DNA from 3 places in the Martelella mangrovi genome. Region 3 is predicted to be linked to each of the others. Evidence: riboswitches for the same ligand, from Rfam matches in the RefSeq annotation. Region 3 holds a riboswitch; each other region holds the start of a gene.
The links. A riboswitch is a leader RNA that binds a small molecule or an ion and turns the genes downstream of it on or off. The one in region 3 is predicted to bind thiamine pyrophosphate.
Positions count from the first base shown of each region.

Region 1 (7,384 bases), on a different contig from region 3:
AGCGCCGAGAGGATCGCGCGATGATCGCGATCGGTCGGCGTCTCCCATTCCGCACGCCAGCCGGAGAACAAAAAGCGCGCGCTGGCCGCATGAAGATCGTCGATGGTCCGCAGCAGACGCGGCATGCCGCATGGCGTCAGGATCAGCCTGTGAAACCGGCGGTTCGCTTCTTCCCACACCTGAACATCGCGTGCGTGGTCCCCTGCCCGCGTCGCCTCTTCGGCTTCATCCAGAATGGAGGTGGTCAGATGCGGCGCGGCGTTGCGCAAAGCCAGCACCTCGAGCACGGAACGCATCTGCGCCACTTCGCGCAGATCATCGAGGCTGAAAGCGGCAACCCGCACCCCGCGGCGCGGCTCGCTTTCGACCAGCCCCTGCGCTTCCAGCCGCCGAAAAGCCTCGCGCACCGGAACATGGCTGGCCTTGAAGGTCTCGGCAATCTGGTCCTGGCGCAAACGGGTCCCCGCCGCAATCTCGCCGGAGATAATGCGACCGGCCAGTTCGCGACTGATCCGTGTGGCGACAGGTTCTGATTTGGTGTTCGGCATGGATCATAGATAATCGCGGCCGCACGAAAGGTCCAGAGACGCCCGGCAAAGCACCGTCTTGATCCCGAGGCATTTCCTGCATAAACTTTTCAATATCGAATACATCATAGAACTCGATTGCGAAATTCGGAAATGTTGACGACTTTTGATATGGACGCGCTCAGAACCATCGTGGTGGGAACCGACCTTGGCAGTTTCGCGCGTGCGGCGGTGCAGCTTGGACGCTCCCAGTCGGCCGTCAGCATGCATCTGAAGAAGCTGGAGCAGCAGACAGGGACCGTGCTTTTCAGGCGCAACGGCCGCGGCCTTGTGCCGACCGAGGCGGGCGAGGCCTTTATCGCCTATGCGCGCCGGATCATCGCCCTCAACGATGAAGCCGCGTTATCGGTTGGCGCCGCCGCCACGACGGCCTCTGTCCGGCTGGGTCTGCCGCAGGATTTCTTCGACGATGTGATGCCCGCAACGCTCCGGGCGTTCCGGCAGAATTGCGACAATGTGCATGTCGATATCCGGGCGGGCGAAAACCATAACCTGGCGGAGGAAGTGCGCGCAGGTCGTCTGGATGCCGCCATCGCCTTCTTCCGCGCCGACAGCCCCGCCGAGGGCGAAACGCTGTGCCGGCTGCCGATGCGCTGGCTGGCAACGGAGGATGTCATGGCGACGCTGTCGCGCGATCCTGTTCCGCTCGTGCTGTTCAGCCATCCCTGCCTGTTCCGGCAGGCCGCTCTGGCGGCTTTGGATGACAGCCGGACGCGCTGGCGCGCCGCACTGACGACGCCAAGCCTCCCGGCCGTCTGGTCAGCGCTGCGGTCGGGTCTGGGCATCGCGGTGCGCACGGATCACGGCAGGCCCGCGGATATCATCAGCGTGGGGCAGGATTTTGGTCTGCCGCAACTGCCGTCAATCGAACTGCGCCTCCTGCGTGCGCCGAACATTTCAGGCATTGCCGACCGGCTGGCCGAGGTGCTGCGCCGGGAAACGCTGAGCAAGGTGACGCCAACGGCTGACACAGAGCCGCACGCCGAACCTGCATAAGTCATTCCCCGGCAACTGCTTCGAGATGGCTCAAGCCTCCTCTTCGCTTTCAAGCGGAAGGTAAAGCGCCCCGCCCTCGCGGAATTTTTCCGCCATCTTCGCCATGCCCTCTTTCTGGGCCTCGGCGCGGATATCGTGCGAGATGCGCATCGAGCAGAATTTCGGCCCGCACATTGAACAGAAATGCGCGACCTTGTGCGCCTCCTTCGGCAGGGTCTCGTCATGCATGGAACGTGCGGTTTCCGGATCGAGCGACAGGTTGAACTGGTCCTCCCAGCGGAATTCGAAGCGCGCGCGCGACAGTGCATCGTCCCGGATGCGGGCGGCCGGATGCCCCTTGGCGAGATCGGCCGCGTGGGCGGCGATCTTGTAGGTGATCACCCCGGTCTTGACGTCATCGCGGTCGGGCAGGCCGAGATGTTCCTTCGGCGTCACATAGCAGAGCATCGCCGTGCCGAACCAGCCGATCATCGCCGCGCCGATACCGGAGGTGATGTGATCGTAACCCGGCGCGATATCCGTGGTCAGCGGCCCGAGCGTGTAGAACGGCGCCTCACCGCAGGTGGCAAGCTGCTTGTCCATGTTCGCCTTGATCTTGTGCATCGGCACATGGCCGGGGCCCTCGATCATCACCTGGCAGTCTTTCGCCCAGGCGATCTGGGTCAGTTCGCCCAGTGTTTCCAGCTCGGCGAATTGCGCCTCGTCATTGGCATCGGCAATCGAGCCGGGGCGCAGGCCATCGCCGAGCGAGAACGACACGTCATAGGCGCGGGCGATATCGCAGATCTCGTCAAAATGCTCGTAGAGGAAGCTCTCGCGATGATGATGAAGGCACCATTTGGCCATGATCGAGCCGCCGCGCGAAACGATGCCGGTCACCCGGCCCACCGTCATCGGGATCATGTGCAGCCGTACACCTGCGTGGATAGTGAAATAGTCCACCCCCTGCTCGGCCTGCTCGATCAGCGTGTCGCGAAACACCTCCCATGACAGGTCCTCGGCAATGCCGCCGACCTTTTCCAGCGCCTGATAAAGCGGCACGGTGCCGATCGGAACCGGCGAATTGCGGATGATCCAGTCGCGGATATTGTGGATATTGCGGCCGGTGGACAGGTCCATAACCGTATCGGCGCCCCAGCGCGTGGCCCAGACCATCTTTTCCGCTTCCTCGGCCATGGATGAGGTCACCGCGGAATTGCCGATATTGGCATTGATCTTCACCAGAAAACTCCGCCCGATCGCCATCGGCTCGGCCTCGGGATGGTTGATATTGGCGGGGATGATTGCCCTGCCCTTCGCCACCTCGTCGCGGACAAATTCCGGCGTGATGAAATCGGGGATTTCGGCGCCAAAACTCTCGCCATCGCGCATCAACGCCTGTTTCGCCGCCTTTCGCCCGAGATTTTCGCGGATGGCGACAAACTCCATTTCAGGCGTCACGATGCCGGCGCGGGCATAGGCCATCTGGGTCACGGCCTTGCCATCCCTTGCCCGGCGCGGCTGATGGCGCACGGGAAATTCCGGCACCAGCCGCTTGCCCTCGGCAAAGCCGTTATCCTCCGGCTTCACATGGCGTCCATCATAGGCATGCGTGTCGCCACGCGCGGCCAACCAGCCCTCGCGCAGGCGCGGCAGGCCGCTTTCGATGGCGATATCGGCCCGCGGGTCGGTGTACGGCCCGGAACTGTCATAGACCGTGACAGGCGGTTCGCCGGCGCTCGGGTGCACATCGATCTCGCGCATGGGGATGCGGATCTCGGGATGCAGCATGCCCTTGTGCCAGACGCGGCGGGATGCCGGCAGCGGGCCTGTGGTGACGGTCGGAGAAATATCTTTCATCGGTCGGAGCCTCCATAGCTCTTGGCGTTGGAGACCCAGTTCGACGTTGAATGGAGGAGGCCGCGCATATTGCGCCTGAAAGGAACAGCGGGCCTTATCCCGCGCAGCCGATGCACCATCCCTACGCCAGTGTGAACTGGATCAGGTTCATCGGGTCACTGCGCTGCATAAGCCAACAGTATCTCAGCCCCTTGTCGGGACCCCCCGGGTGAGCGCGCCAAAATTGCGCCGGATGCGCGAGCTTGTCAACGCCTGCTGCGAAAAACGCCACATACCTGATTTTCAAATGTATGACTTTTATAAATTTCGTTTTTCGGATTGGATAATCGGCCTTACGCTTGCGCGCATGCCCAATCAGAACGCGCCCGCACCGCAAAGCAGACCGACAGGTTTCATCGGCCTCGGCACGATGGGAACGCCCATGGCGCTGAACCTCGTTCAAGCCGGCATGCCGGTTATCGTCTGGAACCGGACGCCGGAACGCTGCATGCCTCTGGAAAAGGCCGGCGCCGCCGTTGCGCCAACGGCAGACGACTTGTTCTCCCGATGCGAAACCGTGCTTCTGATGCTCGAAAACGAGCACGCCACAGATGCCGTCCTCGGGCGTGGAACGGACCGCTTCGCCGAACGGGTCGGCGGCCATTGCATCGTCTCGATGGGCACCGTCTCGGCGGAGTATTCCCGAACACTCTCTGACGAAATCGCGGCAGCAGGCGGCCGCTATGTGGAAGCACCGGTCTCCGGCTCGCGCAAACCGGCAGAAGCCGGACAGCTTGTCGGCATGCTCGCGGGCGCGCCGGAAGATCTGAAATGTCTGCACAGCCTTCTCGCACCGGTTTGCAAGCAAGTCTTCGAGTGCGGCGCGGTTCCTGCGGCGCTGCAGATGAAGCTTGCGGTCAACACCTTCCTGATCACCATGGTCACGGGGCTAGCGGAAGCCGGGCACTTCGCGGCGCGGCACGGGCTCGACATGGACCGGTTTGCCGAAATCCTGAATGCCGGACCGATGGCGAGCGACGTCTCGAAGGTCAAGATCGACAAGCTCCGCCACCGCGATTTCACCCGTCAGGCCGCAATTTCCGATGTCCTGAAAAACAGCCGGCTGGTGGCTGACGCGGCGCGTTCGGCAGGCACCGCCTTTCCGCTGATGGAGGCGTGTGTGGCGCTTTATGCGGAAACGGAAGTTTTGGGGAACCCGGAGGACGACATGATCGCCGTTATCCGGGCGTTCGAGGCACGTGCCGGCCTGCCCGGCTCTTGATCTACCTGTCGCTGCGCGCCACTCTGCGACTGCCCCATACCGTGCCCGCCGGAAAACCCTGAGGATGAAACCATGCTGATCGCCCACCTCTCCGATCCCCACCTTCGCGCCAAAGGCGAGCTTTATCAGGGACTGGTCGATTCGAACGCCATGTTCGATCTCGCGCTCGATACGCTTCTGGCACTGCGCCCGGCGCCCGATCTGGTGATTATCGGCGGCGACCTTGTCGATGGCGGCACGGAAGCCGAATACGAGACGGTGCGAACCGCCCTGCAACGCCTTGGCCAGCCCGTCTTCGTCATCCCCGGAAACCATGACGATCGCGAAACCTTCCGCCGTTGTCTTCATGACCTTGTTCGGCTTCCCGATGAAGGGCCGCTGCATTTCGACACCCATGCGCAATGGCCCGTCAGGGTGATCGGTTTCGATGTGACGGTCCCCGGGCAGCACTATGGCGAGATCACTGAGGCGTCACTCGCATGGCTGGAGCAGAGACTGGCCGAACGCCCGGATCAGCCGACAATGCTCTTGATGCACCAGCCGCCCGTGGACAGCGGCATGGGCTTCATCGATACCTACAAATGTTTCGGCGGCGACCGACTGGCGGCACTGGTCGCCCGGCATGACAATGTGGAGCGCGTGTTGTGCGGTCACATTCACCGCTTCATGCAGATCGGGTTCGGCGGTCGCCAGCTGATGACGGCGCCGAGCACCACGACAGCCATCGCTCTCAGACTGGAGGAGGATGCATCACCGGCTTCCTTCGTCGAGCCGCCGGCCTTTCTTCTGCACCACTGGCGCAAAGGCGGCGGCCTTGCAACACACTGGGTGCCGGTCGGCCGTTTTCCCGGACCACTGCCCTTCTTCTGATTGCGCGTTTGCCGTCTATCGCGTTACCGCCATGAAGGCACTGCCGCCGATCATGAACCCGCCACCGGCATAGCCTGCCCGCCTCCGCACAGCGCGGCTGCCAAGAAGCGTGCGTATCCGGGCCGCGACAAGCGCATAACACCCCAGGACCACCACCACGACAAGGCTAGAGGTCAGGGTCAGCAAGGCAAGCTGAAGCGCAAGATTGCCCTCCGGCGCGATGAACTGCGCGAGAAACGCCATGTAGAAGACAATGGATTTGGGGTTCAAAACGGCGGTGAGCGCGCCTGCACGAAAACAGCTCCAAGCGGCTGCGGTGTCCTGCTCCGGGGCCAGATCGACGACCGCCCCTTCCCCGCGCGCCGCCCTGATCTGCTCAATGCCCAGCCATGCCAGATAGAAGACACCGGCCCATTTGACGAGTTGAAACAGCAGGGCCGACGCCGCAAGAACGGCACCGACACCGGCAAATGACAGGCCGAGAAGCGCAATGGAGCCGACGACAGTGCCGAGGACTCCCATCATGGCGGCCGCCCTGCCCCTTGTCAGCGATTGCCCGATCACGAGCATGACGCTCGGGCCGGGGATGACGGTCAGCACCACGCAGGCGATCAGATAGGCAACCCAGCTTTCCAACGACATTCTAGCTCCTCTCCGCCCTTGTTTCCGTCTCTACCGGGGTGAGCGACGCCAGAAACGCTCCGCCGCCGATCAGCGCGATACCGGACAGGTCGACAAGACCCGGCCGGTCGCCAAAGAGCAGAATGCTCCACACCAGCGCAAACACAAGATATCCGTTATCGAACAGACCAATGACCGGCGCCGGCGCCAGTTGATAGGCCAGTGCGACTGCCGCGGTGATAACGGCAAGAAGAACACCGAGCCCCATCAGAATCTGCCACCCCGAGGAACCAAGCCTTGGCCAGGCGGAAAGCAGAAAGCCTGCATCGCTGCCCGCGCCGAAAAACAGCAGAACCATCACATAGGCCGCACCGGCCGCCGCAAGGACAAGGTTGAGATTCAACGCCATCGACAATGGCGGGACATCGCGACAGCGGCCATAGGTGATGACGGCGGCCAGCGCGTAAAAAAACGCTGCCAGCAGCGGCAGGACCATGACCGGAGACACTTCCGACGGGCCCGGCCTGAGGATCACCAGAACGCCGGCAAGCCCAAGGGCTATCGCCACAACCCCGCGCCGTCCAATGTGCGTCCTGAGCAGGATGGCCGACAGAACCGCCATCCACATCGGCGATGTGTAATAGCAGGCCGCCGCAAGCGAAAAGGACATGAATGGCAGAGCTGCATAGTAGCTCGCCCACATCAGCGTCAGGCTGAGGCTGCGCGCCCAGACCCACGGATTTACCGTCAGAAGCGCGCGCCCGTTCCTTGCGGTCAGCCGGAAGATTATCGCAAGAAGAATGGCCGCAACGGCCGAACGCAGGACAAGAACCTGCCCCAGCGAGACATCGTCACTGAAAAGCTTGACCAGCGCATCGGAAAGCGAAAGCAGAAGCACGGCGCCGGTGATGGCGCCAATACCGGTAAGACGCGCCTGCCGCGTATTCGTCATTATGGATACCATGCGCGCAGCCAAACACGCATGAGGCCCGATGAAAAATGATATTTCTCTCGCAATACATGATCAGAACGCATGCAAACGATACGCTTAAACCGGCGCGGCCTGATGCCGAAGGCGATCTGAAAGCCTGCTCTCCCTGCTTTCAGGCATGAACAGCCAGGCTGACACGATCGCCATCAAGGGCATCGATGGCCGGTTACGCCTTTTCGGCAGCAAAGCCGCTCAGCATCCGCCAGTCGGCAGGAAGTT
Region 1 covers NZ_JBEPLY010000002.1:436,047-443,430, forward strand. The annotation lists gene ABID12_RS04330 (GntR family transcriptional regulator) at 1-548, opposite strand, end outside; gene ABID12_RS04335 (LysR substrate-binding domain-containing protein) at 681-1,583, shown strand; gene thiC (phosphomethylpyrimidine synthase ThiC) at 1,614-3,422, opposite strand; TPP riboswitch at 3,523-3,639, opposite strand; gene ABID12_RS04345 (NAD(P)-dependent oxidoreductase) at 3,769-4,683, shown strand; gene ABID12_RS04350 (phosphodiesterase) at 4,756-5,553, shown strand; gene ABID12_RS04355 (LysE family translocator) at 5,569-6,195, opposite strand; gene ABID12_RS04360 (DMT family transporter) at 6,197-7,126, opposite strand; gene ABID12_RS04365 (glycoside hydrolase family 3 N-terminal domain-containing protein) at 7,332-7,384, opposite strand, start outside.
Region 1: it holds a riboswitch for thiamine pyrophosphate, as region 3 does, so the genes downstream of both, thiC (phosphomethylpyrimidine synthase ThiC) here and thiB (thiamine ABC transporter substrate binding subunit) in region 3, are expected to answer to the same signal.

Region 2 (7,384 bases), on a different contig from region 3:
GCGACGGGATGCGCCTGGTGGCAAGTGAAACGAGTGTGGAAACCGAGGCGTTTCTGGTCGAGGTCTGCTGGCATTATTTCATCAATGAAATGACCCAGTCCGAAGTGGCGGCACTGATGGGGGTCACCCGGCTGCGCGTGAACCAGGCCATCAGAAGTGCGCGCGCCGACGGGCTGGTGCGGGTCGATATCCAGTCGCCACATGTCATGCGCCTGCGCCTGCAGGAAGACCTGAAGACCCGTTTCGGCCTTGCCGACGCCATCGTGGCGCCGGCCAATGCGGACAATCACGACTATCAGCGCCCCGCAGGGGTCGCCCTTGCCAACTACCTGGCAAAAGGATTGCGCGAGGCGCGCTGGCAGCGGATCGGGGTGTCCTGGGGCATGACGCTGACAAATGCGATGACCCATCTGCCGCGCATGCAATTGCCGGAGATCGAAATCATATCGATGATCGGCGGCACATCGCAGGGCGCATCGTTCAACACGTTCGGGATCGCCTCTGGTTTTGCCGACCGGCTGGGCGCCCGATATTCGCTGTTTGCCGCCCCGGTCTACCTCTCGCCCGGCACAGACAGGGAGGAGTTTCTCTCCGATGCCGTTTTCAGCGAGCATCTGGAAAAGCTGAAAACCCTCGATCTCGCCGTTCTGGTTGCCGGCGATCTGTCCGACAGGTCCGTTCTGATGAACACCGGACTGCCGTCCAGTGTCACACCGGCGACCCTTTCCGAAAAAGGTGCTGTGGGCGATATCGTCGGCCATTTTATCGATCACAACGGCCGGGAGGTCGACCACTTCATCAACGACTGTGCCGTCGGCATCCGGCTTGATGCGCTTGAAAAGGTTCCCGAACGGGTGCTTGCCGCAGCCGGTACACACAAGGTCGACGTCATCATCGCCGCCATCCGCCGCGGGCTCGTTACCACGCTTGTGACCGACGACATCACCGCCGAACGCATTCTGGCCAGGACCTCATGAACAAAACAGTTATTTTCGATTTCGACGGTGTGCTCGCCAACAGCGAAATCATCGCGCTCGCCGAACTCCAGACCTCGCTTGAAGAATACGGGATAACGGTCGACTGGGATACGCTGGTCGAGAAGTTTCTCGGCGCCTCGATCAAACAGATCACCGCCTTTGTCGAAAACAGCACGGGCAAGCCGGTTGAGCCCGCGTTTCAGAAGGACTGGTATGCGCGGCTGTTTGACCGCTACGCCCGCGAACTTCAGCCGATGACGGGTGCCGCGGACATGCTCGACAGTCTCGATGCGGCCGGCATCGGCTACTGCATCGCGTCCGGCGGCTCCTACAAACGGCTGGGAGTGGCGCTTGACTGTATCGGCTTTGCCGACCGTTTCCGCGGCCGCGCTTTCAGTGCGGAATCGGTCGAACACGGCAAGCCCGCGCCCGACGTTTTTCTGTACGCCGCCGAACAGAGCGGCGCGCAGGCCGGCGACTGTGTCGTGCTTGAAGACTCGATTGCCGGCGTCATTGCCGCCGGCCGCGCCGGGATGCGCTGCGTCGGCTTTGTCGGTGGCGGCCACCTTGAGGGCGTAAGGCCGCTTCATGCCGAACGGCTTCAGAGCGCAGGCGCCGACACCGTGCTCACAGACCTGTCCGGTTTCCGGCAAGCCGCATTCGGCGCCGTCTGAAGCCTGTTGACAGGGGGCGCAAAGCCCGACAGAATCACGGAAATTCCGAGGGGAGCATCATCCGATGCTGAGATGGCAATGCGCCGGACCCTTGAACCTGATCCGGGTCATACCGGCGTAGGAACGGAAAATGGTTGCGTTCCCTGTTTTCGCGCCCGCGCCGCTGCCCGGTCTTCGTATGATCGTGGAGCGCTTTCTATGCCGTTGGACATTCGTAACATCTGCTCGCCGGGAACTCTTGCCGGGGCACGGCCATGAGAACGGTCGACTATCGCCTGAACGCCATTGTCGATGCCGGTCTGGTTGAGGCCGCGCCGCTGGCGGAGTTGGCGCGGCTTGCCGCCGAAAACGGCGCAACGCTGATCCAGTATCGCGACAAATTCGCCAAAACCCGTCAGATGGTCGAACGCGCCGTTCAAATCCGCGCGGCGCTCGCGCCCACCGGTGTGCCCTTCGTCGTCAATGACCGGGTCGACGTGGCCCTTGCGGCCGAGGCCGACGGGGTGCATCTGGGCAGCGACGACATGCCGGCGGAGATCGCCCGGAAGCTGCTTGGCCCGGACGCCATTATCGGGCTCACGGTCAAGAACGCCTCCGACGGCGCCAGGGCGGCAGCCGCACCGGTCGATTACGCCTGTATCGGCGGTGTTTTCCAGACGCTTTCCAAGATCAATATGGATCCTCCGGTGGGCCTCAACGGCTTTCGTGCGCTGCGCCGCGGCCTCAAACGGGCGCGGCCCGACCTGCCGGTTGGCGCGATTGCCGGTATCAAGCTTGAAGACGTGCCACGGCTGATGGCCGAAGGGGCCGACGGCATTGCGGTGATTTCCGCAATTTTCCACGCACCCGACGTTGCAGCCGCAACCCGTGAACTTCGCCGCAGCGTAGACACGGCCATCGCACCCCCGGCACAATGACGGAAAAGCCCGGCACGCTGCACGCCCGGGCAGCACAGCTTGCCACGCGGCTGGAAACGGCACTCGCGATGGTCGCCGCGGCCGTGCTGGCGGTGATGCTCGCTGTGGTGCTGACCAGCGTGGTTCTGCGCTATCTGTTTCACACCGGCGTTATCGGAACGGAAGATCTCGGCATCTGGCTGAATGTGGCGCTGATTGCCCTTGCCGCGCCGCTTGCGCTGTCCGGGCCGCTTGCCATGCGGCTTGACCTGCCTTTCGGCCCGTCTGCCAAAAAACTGGCCGGCATCATTGCCGATGCGTTCAGCCTGCTGGCGGCTCTTGTGCTGATTTTCGGCAGCACGCGCGTCGTGAACCTCATCGGCGGCACATCGCCGGCACTCGGCCTTCCCGAATGGGTGCGTTTTGCGGTGACCGGCGCAGGCGGCGGTCTTCTCGCGATCATTCTCGTTCTTCGCCGCATCGGCGAACGGCAGGTTCTGCCGCTTGCGGCATCGGCGACCCTTGCATCCGCAGTCTATTACGCCTGCCTGCACGTCACCGTCACAACCGCCCTGCCTGCAAGCATTGCGATCGCGCTTGCGGCAGCAGTCGGCCTTGCCGCCGCCGCACCGCTTGCCCACGCCTTCATCGCGGCGGCGATGATCGCCATTCCCTTCGGCGGCAATCTTGGAACGGAAACCATCGTCACCACGACCGTTTCCGGCATGTCCCACTTTCTGTTGCTCGCCATTCCGTTCTTCCTGCTGACGGGGGCAGCCCTTTCCGCCTCGGGCGCGGCAAGGCACCTTGTGGCCTTCGCCGCCTCACTGGTCGGCCACCGGCGCGGCGGGCTGGCCCAGACGGTGCTGGCCACCGGCACGCTGTTTTCCGGAGCCTCCGGCTCTTCGGTCGCCAATGCCGTGTTTTCCGCCACCACCTTTCACCCGGAACTCGTGCGCCATGGCTATCCGCCGGCCCGCTCCGGCGCAATCATTGCCGCCTCGTCGGTGCTCGACAACATCATCCCGCCGTCAATCGCCTTCCTGATTCTGGCGGCCGCCACCGATCTTTCGGTGGGCGCGCTGCTTCTCGGCGGGCTGTTTGCGGGGCTGGTGATGGCGGCGGCTCTCTCCATCGCCATTTACCTCACGACCCGCAATCTGCCCGGCAGCAGACCGGTGGCTAGGGGCGAACGCCGGCGATCCCTGCTTGCAGCGGTCCCCGCCTTCGGGCTCGGCGTCATCGTGGTTGCCGGCATCCGCATCGGCATCGTCACCACCACCGAGGCGGCAGCCCTTGCGGCCATCTATACACTTGCACTTGCGGCTTTTTCGAAAACGCGCCGGACAGCGCTTTTTTCGGTTTTCCGACAGACCGCGACCGAAGCTGCGGCCATCGGCCTTCTCATCGGTTCGGCCGGGCCGTTTGCCTTTCAGCTGGCCGTCGACGGCGTATCCGGCATGATCGCCTCAACCGTTGCCGCTTTCGGCGGTTCTCCGGCCGCGGTTCTGGCCTTTTCCGTCATCGTTCTGCTTGGCGCCGGGCTGGTTCTCGATATCGGCGCGGCGATCCTGCTTCTCGGCCCCCTTCTGCTGCCGCTTGCCACCGGCTCGGGCATCGACCCGATTGCCTTCGGCGTGATCATCGTCACCACGCTGATGATCGGCGGCCTGACGCCACCGGTCGGCATGCTGGTTCTGGTGGTGGCCGGCGTGACGGAGGTTCCCCCGGCCGCGCTTTTTCGCGCGGTGCTGCCCTATCTCGCCGCACTTCTTGCGGCAATCGCCATTCTTTGCACCTGCACCCTGTTGATCTGAGAGGAAACGTCATGCAGCCCCTCACCCGTCGCCATTTCCTGAAAGCCGCTACGCTGACCGCGCTTTCGGCCCCGTATATCGCCCGCCCGGCCCTGGCGCAGACCACGGTGACCGTGGCCTCATTGCTCGGAGAGGACAAGCCGGAAACCAGGATCTGGCGCTATATCGCCGAAAAGGCCGAGGAACGGCTGCCCGGGCGTTTTCGCTTCAACATCGTCGCCAATGGCGCGCTGGGCGGGGAAAAACAGGTCGCCGACAGCATCCGCCTTGGTTCCGTGCAAGCAAGCCTTTCGACCGTTTCGGCGCTGTCGTCATGGGTGCCGCAATTGCAGATCCTCGACCTGCCGTTCCTGTTTCGCAGTCCCGAACACCTTGGCCGCGTGGTTGCAGGCCCCGTGGGCGCGGAACTGAAAGGCGCGCTTGCCGATGAGCGCTTCATCGTCGGCGGCTTTATCGACTACGGCGCCCGCCATCTTCTGACGAAAACGCCGGTAACCCGGCCGGAAGGGCTTGAAGGCGTCACGATCAGGGTGATCAACAGTCCGCTTCATACCGGGTTGTGGAGCGCGTTTGGCGCGGTTCCCGTCGGCATTCCGATTACCGAAACCTATAACGCGCTGGCCACCGGGGTTGCGGATGCCATGGACCTGACCAAATCCGCCTATGCCGGGTTCAAGCTCTACGAGGTCGTGCCGTGCCTGACCGAAACCGGGCATATCCGCGCGTCCGGCGTGATCTATTTTTCTCAAGGGTTCTGGGACGGGCTCGACCCCGAGGCTCAAGCCGTTCTGGAGGCGATTTCAGCCGAGGCCGCGCTCTATTTCAATGCACTGATTGTGGAAGACGAAACCGCAGCCATGCAAACCGCGCACGAAAATGGCGGCATCGTGTTCCAGCCCGAGGACATGGACGCCTGGCGGGCGGGCGCCAGGAACGTCTGGGCCGATTTTGCCCCGGCCGTCGGCGGCATGGAACGGATCGAAACGGTCGCAAACACCTGACAGGCAGAGGTCAGAAATGATCTTCAAAAGTCTCAGACCTTGCGCCGGCGAAAACCCCGCAATACTCTCTCGCCAATGCGCCAATAGATAACGAGGTAATCCATGTGCACGTCCCTGCTCTACACAGATCTTTCCGGCTCCGTTTACGCAGGACGCACACTGGAGCTGCCGGTGGAACTGCCTTATCTGGCGGCGTTCCTGCCCAGCGGCACACAGCTTTCGTCAAAGGCCGGCAATCATGCACCGCTGACCTATGAGAGCCGCTACGACATTTTCGGCGTCGTGGTGCCCAATGGCAGCGTCGAGGACCTGAAAGTGGTGGAAGGCCTGAACGAGGCCGGGCTGAATTTCTCCCTGCTTGCCTTCGCCGACACGCATGGCCCCGATGACACACAAGCCGATGATGTGCCGGTGCTGTCGGCAATCGATCTCGGCGCATGGATGCTGGCACAGTTTTCCACCGTAGCGGAAGTCAGGGAAGCGCTTGAAAAACAGACGGTTCTGGTCGATCCGCTGGCGGCCCTCGGCGGTGTTGTGCCGCCGTTCCACTACACGGTTCATGACCGGAGCGGCGCATCCATCGTCATCGAATTCTTCGACGGCGAACGCCATATCTTCGACAATCCGCTGGGCGTGATGACCAACAGCCCGCGTTTCGACTGGCACCTGACCAATCTCAACAACTATACCCACCTCAGCAATGTCGACCATTCAAGCGCGACGTTGCTGGGACAGAATTTCATACAGCCCGATTCCGGCATCGCCACGGTGACGCTGCCCGGTTCGGACACCGCCGTCGACCGGTTTGTCCGGGCCGTCTATTACGCCCATTTTTCAGAAAAGGCGGACGGGCCCGAAGCATCGCTGCGCCAGCTTGGCCACGTGATGAACAAGTTCGACCGGCCCAAGGGGGCCTCCGTCTATTCCAGCGCCAAGGCCAGCGCACTGACGGAATCGGCCACCAGGCTGACCGGCCAGCAACCGGCGCAAAAACCGGAATTCATCACCGAATATACCTCCTGGATCACGCTGATCGATCTGGAACGCAGCACCGTGATGCTGCGCACCTATAACAGCCTCGGCTATGCGTCCTTCGACCTTGCCGCACTGAAGGCCGGCGCCACCGGCCCCAAGGTCGTCCCGCTCGAAGCCTTCGATCAGGGCAGCCCCGATGCCGACAAGGTGCTGCTGGCGCTTTAGGGCGTTCCAGACAGAAAACGCCGCGTCCCCGAAAGACGCGGCGTTCTGATATTGCGCTGTTGCAGCCCGCTCAGTGATGGAAACCGGAGGCTTCGTCTTCGGTCAGCGGTTTGGTGATCGGGTGCGCCCTGAAATAGTCGATCGCCGCCTTCATGTCCTCGATCAGCAATGAGCACAGGTCGATCGAAACGCCGTTTCTGACCAGAATGCGCTGGATCGCCTGCTCCTCGCAATTGGCCGGCAGCGTATAGGCCGGCACCTGCCAGCCGCGCGCGCGCAGACGGTCGGCAAGGTCGAACAGCGTGTAATTGGTCGGCAGATCATCCTTCAACTTCCACGAAACCGCCGGAATGCCCTTTTCCATGTCGCCATCGAAAACGATATCGACAAGATTGGTCTTCCTCAGTTCGTCCGCCAGATAGGCGGCACTGCGGTAGCAGGCCTCGTGAACCTTGCGATAGCCCTGACGGCCCAGCCGAAGGAAGTTGTAATACTGGCAGATCACCTGTCCGCCCGGGCGCGAAAAGTTGAGCGCGATATCGCGCATGTTGCCGCCAAGATAATTGACCCAGAACACCATCTGTTCGGGAAGATCCTGCTCCTCACGCCACAGAACCCAGCCCACGCCAAGCGGCGACAGGCCAAATTTGTGCCCGGAGGCGTTGATCGATTTCACCCGCGGCAAACGGAAATCCCATTCCAGATCCGGCGCGCAGAAGGGCGCCAGAAATCCACCGCTGGCGCCATCCACATGGATGGGAATATCAAGCCCGGTGCGCGCCTGAAGATCGTCAAGCGCATCGGAGACGGCCTTCACCG
Region 2 covers NZ_JBEPLY010000004.1:259,913-267,296, forward strand. The annotation lists gene ABID12_RS08040 (sugar-binding transcriptional regulator) at 18-977, shown strand; gene ABID12_RS08045 (HAD family hydrolase) at 974-1,651, shown strand; TPP riboswitch at 1,690-1,792, shown strand; gene thiE (thiamine phosphate synthase) at 1,906-2,568, shown strand; gene ABID12_RS08055 (TRAP transporter large permease subunit) at 2,565-4,364, shown strand; gene ABID12_RS08060 (TRAP transporter substrate-binding protein) at 4,376-5,365, shown strand; gene ABID12_RS08065 (linear amide C-N hydrolase) at 5,468-6,565, shown strand; gene gad (glutamate decarboxylase) at 6,636-7,384, opposite strand, start outside.
Region 2: it holds a riboswitch for thiamine pyrophosphate, as region 3 does, so the genes downstream of both, thiE (thiamine phosphate synthase) here and thiB (thiamine ABC transporter substrate binding subunit) in region 3, are expected to answer to the same signal.

Region 3 (7,384 bases):
CGATATCTTCTGCGGTCTCCGGTGTGTTTCCGTCATCGGCGGACGGCTGCGACCAGCGCGCCAGAACCGCATCGCGCACCCGCATGATCGCCGGGCGTTCAAGCTCCTCCGGCGTCAAAAGCAGGCCACAACGGGCGGCAATGCGTCCGCTTGCCGGCGACGAGCTTGCCGCGACCAGGAGCGGCGACAGCATCTGCGGGACGGCAATCGGCGTCAGCCACCAGAACAGCGCCGGTGCCAGAACCCATGCACCCGTCAGCATGACGATACCGGTCAGCACGATCCACCAACTGGCCCTGAAGGCCTCGCCCAGCCCGATCGTCTGGCCCTCGCGGTCGGAAGACGGCCAGCCGCCATCCATGCCGAAAATGATCTGCAGCACCGAGCGGCTCTGATACATCAGCGTGATCGGGGCCAGGATCGACGACCAGATGATTTCGACCAGCGTCGAGGCAAATGCCGCGATAAACCCGCCGAAACGGCGCGCTTCACCGGTGATGCCGGAGCGCAGCGCGATCAGCAGTTTCGGCCCGATCAGCAATCCGCCGACGCCGACAAGCAGCGTGACGGCGAGCGCGGTCTCGGCGCGCGGAAAGATCGCCGGCAGATAAGGGCTGGGAAAATATTCAGGCGGCGGCGCGAAAAGCGGCGCGACAATCGAAGCGGCGATAAAGGCCATCCACAGCGGCGAGCTGACATAGGCCATCACGCCCTGCACGAAGGTAAACCGGTTCCAGCCCTTCAGCCCCGGCCCGTGGATGAGACGGATATGCTGAAGATTGCCCTGACACCAGCGCCGGTCGCGCTTGGCGTAGTCGATCACGTTCTGCGGGCCTTCCTCGAAGGAGCCTTCCAGATCGGCGTCGACGCGCACGATCCAGCCATTGCGCGCCAGAAGCGCGGCCTCGACATAGTCATGACTGAGGATATGCCCGCCAAACGGCGGCGCGCCGGTCAGCGCGGGCAAGCCACAGCTTTCGGCAAAGGCGGTGGTGCGCACCATGGCGTTATGGCCCCAGAACGGACCTTCCTGCCCCTGCATGCGGGCAAGCCCGCGGGTGAAAATCGGGGAAAACAGACCGGCGGAAAACTGAAGCGCGCGCGCAAACCACGACCGCGCGGCAACGATCTTCGGCAGCGTCTGCAACAGGCCAAGTCTCGGTTCGGCTTCCATGCGCCGCAGCATCTCGACGATGGTTTCGCCGTCCATCAAGCTGTCGGCATCGAGGATCAGCATGTAAGGGTAGCGCCCGCCGTGGCGGCGGACGAAATCGCCGATATTGCCGGCTTTCTTGCCGGAATTGTCCGTGCGGCGGCGGTAGAACACCTCAATCGGCGCAGGCACCTCGGCATGCAGCCGCAGGAACCATTCTTCCTCCTGCGCCGCAACGTCTGGATCGCGGGTATCCGACAGGATCGCAATATCGAACAGTTCGGCATGACCGGTCTTTTGCAGACTTTCGGCCATCGCGGCGGCGGAGGAAAAGGTCGCGCGCGGATCCTCGTTGTAAACCGGGATCAGGATCGCGGTGCGCGCCGCGCGGCCGCTGTCGGAAAGCTGCGAGCGCGGCGGGGTCTTGATCCGTGCGCCAATCAGCCCGCCAAGCGCCAGCGACGCGCCCCAGGCGATCCAGGCGGCCGTGGCTGCGCAAAGCGCAATCCGCACAAAATCGACCCAGTCCACGCCATCTGCGAAAAACACGTCCATAGCCAGCCGCGAGGCGAGCACCGCCACGAAGATCGCAAACAGAATGGAAATGGTTCGCCTGAGAGCCAGCATCATACTTCCCTGAAATTGACGCCGGCACCAAAAGACCGTGCTGGCTTTTATCGACCGGAATTACCCTCTGGACCAGAAACGAACGGCGCGCGGACGCTGCAGGACAGACACCGGTGACAGTATCGTTGCAATCAGACCCTGATGGCGGGGGCGTTCGATCAACTGGTCCGGCATTGGCAGCGGGGCTGTCGCCGGGAGAAACCGGGTAAAATCCTTGTTTCCGTCAGTCTGGTTGGTCATCGCCTTTTCTCCATTGATAAAGCCATACTTCACTCAAATCGCGGTTGCCGTCGGTCAGAGCAGCGAGCAGTTCGACCGGCGCGTCGCCTGCCGGACGTACATCAATTGCAAGCCGCCAGACGTCTTCGCCCATGATTGCTGAAACCGTCGAATGAACAATCTCGCCATTTGTAACGTGGAGCCGCTCTTTAAGTTCCGACCCCGCGCCAAAATCTGCCAGCGGGCCGCCGGCAAAGTCGACCACGATCTTGCGGACATCATCGTCAGCCTGTGCGCCCGAGACGCCGCCTTCACCGCTTCTGATGTCGACCACGCGCGCAAGCCGCGCCTGATCTTCCTCGATCGCACCCCATGTCAGGCGGTACGAATATTCAGCCGATTCTCCGGCTTTGGCCGGGGCTTCCGGCTGCCAGAAGCACACGACATTGTCGTTGACTTCCTTGTCGGTCGGAATTTCGACCAGCGAGATCGAACCCTTGCCCCAGGTGCCGAGCGGCTCGACGAGGAGCGAGGGCCGACGTTCGTAATGGGCTTCGGCGTCCTGATAATCCTCGAATTCCCGATGGCGCTGGTAAAGCCCGAAGGCGCGCGGATCGGTTTCGGTGAAGAAGGAATTCGCAAGCTTCTTCGCGTTCTGCAGGTTGCGCCACAACTCTGTACCATCGGCACGCACGATCTTCAGCCCTTCGCTGTCGTGAACACGTTCCCGATAGTCGTCAAACGCATGATGGTTGGCCGGCCCGAACAGGAACATCGAAGTCATAGGTGCAACGCCGAGACGGGCGATATCGTTCCGGAAAAACAATCGCGCCGTCACATCCATGCGCGTATTCTTGCCGGGCGTGATCACGAACCGGTAGGCGCCGGTGACGCTCGGACCGTCGAGCGCGGCAAAAACGGTGATCTTTTCGCCTTCCGCAACGGGGCGAACGATGTAGAACGCCGAAAACCGCGGAAACTCCTCGCCCTGGTCCGTGGCGGTGTTGACCGCCAGACCGCGGGCCGACAATCCGTAAAGATTGCCCTGGCCGAGCGCACGGAAATAGGAAGAGCCCAGGAAGGAAATCAGCTCGTCGGAAACATCGGGCCGGTTCAGCGGATAGTTGATGCGGAAACCGGCAACGCCGGGAAATTCAGCATCCCTGAACTGCGCGATATCGAGCGGCGAGCGATAGATGAAGTCGTCGACGGAAAACACCAGCTTTTCGGCATCACCATTGGCGACTTCGTAAATCTCCACCGGCGTCTTGAACAGCCAGCCGAGCGAAAAGGCCTGAAGCTGGAAATTCGACTGGTCCCGCCAGATCGCCTTGTTGGGATCGTAGCGGATTGCCCGGTAATCATCATAGTGGAGCGAATTGAAGGGTTCGCCAACATCCTGCGGCGGGGCCTCATAGGGCTGCGCCGCCTTTTCCTTCATCCGGGCTGTCAGCGTATCGAAGGTAAACGCATCGGGGGCCGGCGCCTGCGCTTCCACTTCCGCATTCTGATCCGGTACCTTGCCGGGTTCCACCGCGGCGCCTTGAGCAAATGCCTTGCTTCCCAAACCGGAGAAAGCCAGCGCTCCCGCGGCCGTTTGCGCCAGAAAAACTCGTCTCTTCATTCAAATTCCCGTCGGTTGAAAAGGGGAGGCCGAAAATGTTGCATTGCACCAAAACCGGCGCCGGAATTGCGTTTTTTGAATGTATTCGCTCTCGGGCAAGATCGCGCGAAAACCGTCTCGACGGTAAGCGCAGACACTTCGGAAACGGCGTAATCCCGTTTCGGTTCCACACTGACGCAAAAAACAGACATCGATATCCATCCGGTCGCAAACAGGGTCAACCCGGAGAGCCGGGCATCAAAAGGGGCTGGGACGCCATACAGCATTCCAGCCCCTTTTTTAGGGCAGCCATTCAACCAAAGAATGGCAAGATCATGGCAATACGCCTTTTTCGCGCCGCAATATCTACAAACTCACTGTCGAGCTGTCGGAATGGCTGCGCCAACAAAATATGCTTTCTTTTCAAGCCGCGTTGACGATTTCAACGAGCTCGACGGCGAAATTCAGATCCTGCCCGGCAAGCGGATGGTTGGCATCCACGGTTACCTGCTCTTCCTCGACCTTGGTCACGACCAGCGGTACGGTTTCACCGGTGGGCGTGCGCGCCTGAAGCTGCATGCCCGGTTCCACTTCAACCTCAGCCGGCATGGCCGACTTCGGCACGACCTGAACCTTCTGCGGATCATGCGGCCCATAGGCCTCTTCCGACGGCACCTGCACCTGGCGGCTGTCACCGACATTCATACCGGCGATCTCGCGATCGAGCCCCGGAATGATCTGGCCGGCACCGACGGTAAACTCAAGCGGCTGACGGCCTTCGGAAGAATCGAAGGTCGAACCGTCATTGAGGGTTCCTGTATAGTGAATACGAACGGTGTCCCCGCTCTTGGCTTCTGTCATTGGTGTGCTCCTTCCTTTGAACACTGAGCGCATCGGCACAGCATCGGCACAAACCGACCTCGGGCCCAGGCGCCGTTTCTTTTTCCTGAGGCTCCGGCCTTCGACCGGAAAGCGCCCCAGAGGATGAGCCGACACACTTTCCTGCATGACGACTGGCGGGTACATCCGGAATACCGGATGCGCCTCTTACCTAGTCACTTTCACGTGTATTTTCAAATCCGTCCGGCCTTGAATTCCACGGAAGCCCGCGATAGGTGTTGAAAAGCTCTAACGGGGTGCGGAACGCGGCTTCGACGTCGTCCGCTGAGAGGTGAAGAACCAACCCGAGGAACCTGATCCGGTTAACACCGGCGGAGGGATTAGACGCGTGAACGGTCCGACGCCCTTTTCCCATGTTGATTGAGACACCACGAAGGAGGCGTCATGCCCGGCCATCATCTTTCGATTTCGATTGCAGCGCTGGCGCTGCTGGCTGCAGGCGGCGCGCTGGCTGAAGACGGCAAGGTGCTGACCGTCTACACCTATGAAAGCTTCAACACCGAATGGGGCCCGGGCCCGCTGGTCAAGCAGGCCTTCGAGGCCGAATGCGGCTGCACCGTCAAATTCGTCGGCGCGGAAGACGGCGTTGCCCTGCTCAACCGGCTGAAGCTCGAGGGCCGTTCAAGCCCCGCCGACATCGTGCTCGGCCTCGACAACAATCTGATCCACGAGGCAAAGGAGACAGGGCTTTTTGCCGCTTCCGGCGTCTCCACCGACAATCTCGACATCCCCGGCGGGTTTGAAGACGACATTTTCGTCCCCTTCGACTACGGCTATTTCGACATCGTCTACGACAGCGAGAGCATCGCATCTCCGCCGACCACGCTTGACGCACTGGTCAACGGACCGGCTGACGAAAAGATCGTGATCGAGGACCCGCGCACATCAACGCCGGGCCTTGGCATGCTGCTGTGGATGAAATCCGTCTATGGCGACGACGCGGCGGCAAAGTGGGAAGCGCTTTCGGACCGCATTCTGACGGTTGCGCCTGGATGGTCGGAAGCCTACGGCCTGTTCACCAGTGGCGAGGCGCCGATGGTGCTTTCCTACACCACCTCGCCGGCCTATCACCAGATTGCCGAGGAAACCGACCGCTACAAGGCCGCAGACTTTGAAGACGGGCTCTATATCCAGATCGAGGTGGCCGGCATGACGGCGATGGCGGACGATCCGGCGCTGGCCAGATCCTTCCTCGCATTCATGCTTACGCCCGGCTTTCAGGATGCAATCCCGACCCACAACTGGATGATGCCGGCCGCTGCAACCTCCGAGCCGTTACCGGATGCCTTCCAGAATGCCGTCACACCGGACAGGACGCTGCAATTCGCTCCGGATGTCGTGGCCGAAAACCGGCAGGCCTGGATCGACGAATGGCTGAACGCGATGAGCGCGCGGTGAGCGTTCCGGGACGACGACCTTGTATCTGACCACGGCAGAGTTTCGCCGGAGCCTTTCCGCCGGCATCATGTCCCTTGCGGGCGTTATCGGCTTCATTGCCGTGGCGGTGGCCGCCCTTTCCGGTTTCGGGCGGATTGGCGATGCGGCCTCGGTCATGAACGAGCCCTATGTCTGGCGCATTCTGCGTTTCACGCTCTATCAGGCCTTCCTGTCCACCGTGCTGTCCGTGGCGCTTGCCATTCCCGTTGCCCGTGCCATGGCGCGGCGGCCGCATTTTTTCGGCCGGATATGGATTGTCCGGCTGATGGCCGTGCCGCTCGGGCTGCCGGTGCTGATCGGTGCGCTCGGCATTATCGGCATATGGGGACGGCAGGGCCTGTTCAACGATGCGCTGGCTTTTGCAGACTTTGGCCGCCCGCTGCAGATTTACGGCCTGCAGGGCATTCTGATTGCCCATGTCTATTTCAACCTGCCGCTGGCCGCCCGCCTGTTTCTGGCAGGCATCGAGCGCGTGCCGCAGGAATATTTCAAGACCGCCGCAATGCTGTCGATGCCGCAACGCAGCATCTTCCGCTTCATCGAATGGCCGGTGATCGCGCCGCTGATCCCGGGCGTTGCCGGGCTGGTCTTCATGCTGTGTGCCACCTCTTTCACGCTGGTGCTGATATTGGGCGGCGGGCCGGCGGCGACCACGATCGAGGTCGCGATCTATCAGGCGCTTCGCTTCGATTTCAATCCCGCACGCGCCGTCGCCCTTTCCGGCATGCAGATCGCGGTTACGGCACTGGTGCTTGCCGCCCTTGCCCTTTTTCCGAAGGCGAAAGACCCGGGCGCCAGTGCCAGCAGCGATGTCAGCCGGCGCCCCGACGGCGACCACCGCCTTTCGCGCGGCATCGATGCCGGGCTGATTGCAGTGTTTCTGGTCTGGCTCGCCCTGCCGTTGGCGATGATCGTGGTGAAGGGCGCGGGCGCAGACCTGCCCGGGCTGTTGCGCGAACCCGCCTTTCTCAGGGCCACGGCCACCAGTCTCGCCATTGCGTTTTCGGCGGCTCTGGTTTCGCTCGCCCTGGCGCTTTCCTTCATCGCCGCCACCGGCGCAATCGAAACGCTGCGCGCGCCCGGCACGCTTGAACGCGGCCTTGCCGGATTGATGTCGGCCATGGGGTCGCTGGTGCTGCTGGTGCCGCCGATCGTGCTTGGCACCGGCTGGTTCCTGCTGCTGCGCCCGTTCGGGTTGACCGATGCCGCCGCACCCGCAATCGTCGCCGGCATCAATGCGCTGATGGCCCTGCCCTTCGTGCTGCGCGTGCTCCGGCCGGCTGTTGCCGTCCACCGTGCCCGCACCGCCCGGCTTTCGGCCAGCCTCGGCCTTGTCGGCCTCGCCCGATTGCGGATCGTCGACTGGCCGGGCCTGAGAAAACCGACGCTGACGGCGCTGTCCTTCGCCATGGCATTGTCGCTCGGCGATCTGGGCGCGGTTGCCC
Region 3 covers NZ_JBEPLY010000001.1:284,303-291,686, reverse strand. The annotation lists gene mdoH (glucans biosynthesis glucosyltransferase MdoH) at 1-1,780, opposite strand, end outside; gene ABID12_RS01400 (hypothetical protein) at 1,841-2,020, opposite strand; gene ABID12_RS01395 (OpgD/OpgG family glucan biosynthesis protein) at 2,004-3,623, opposite strand; gene ABID12_RS01390 (FKBP-type peptidyl-prolyl cis-trans isomerase) at 4,026-4,463, opposite strand; TPP riboswitch at 4,725-4,839, shown strand; gene thiB (thiamine ABC transporter substrate binding subunit) at 4,887-5,900, shown strand; gene thiP (thiamine/thiamine pyrophosphate ABC transporter permease) at 5,920-7,384, shown strand, end outside.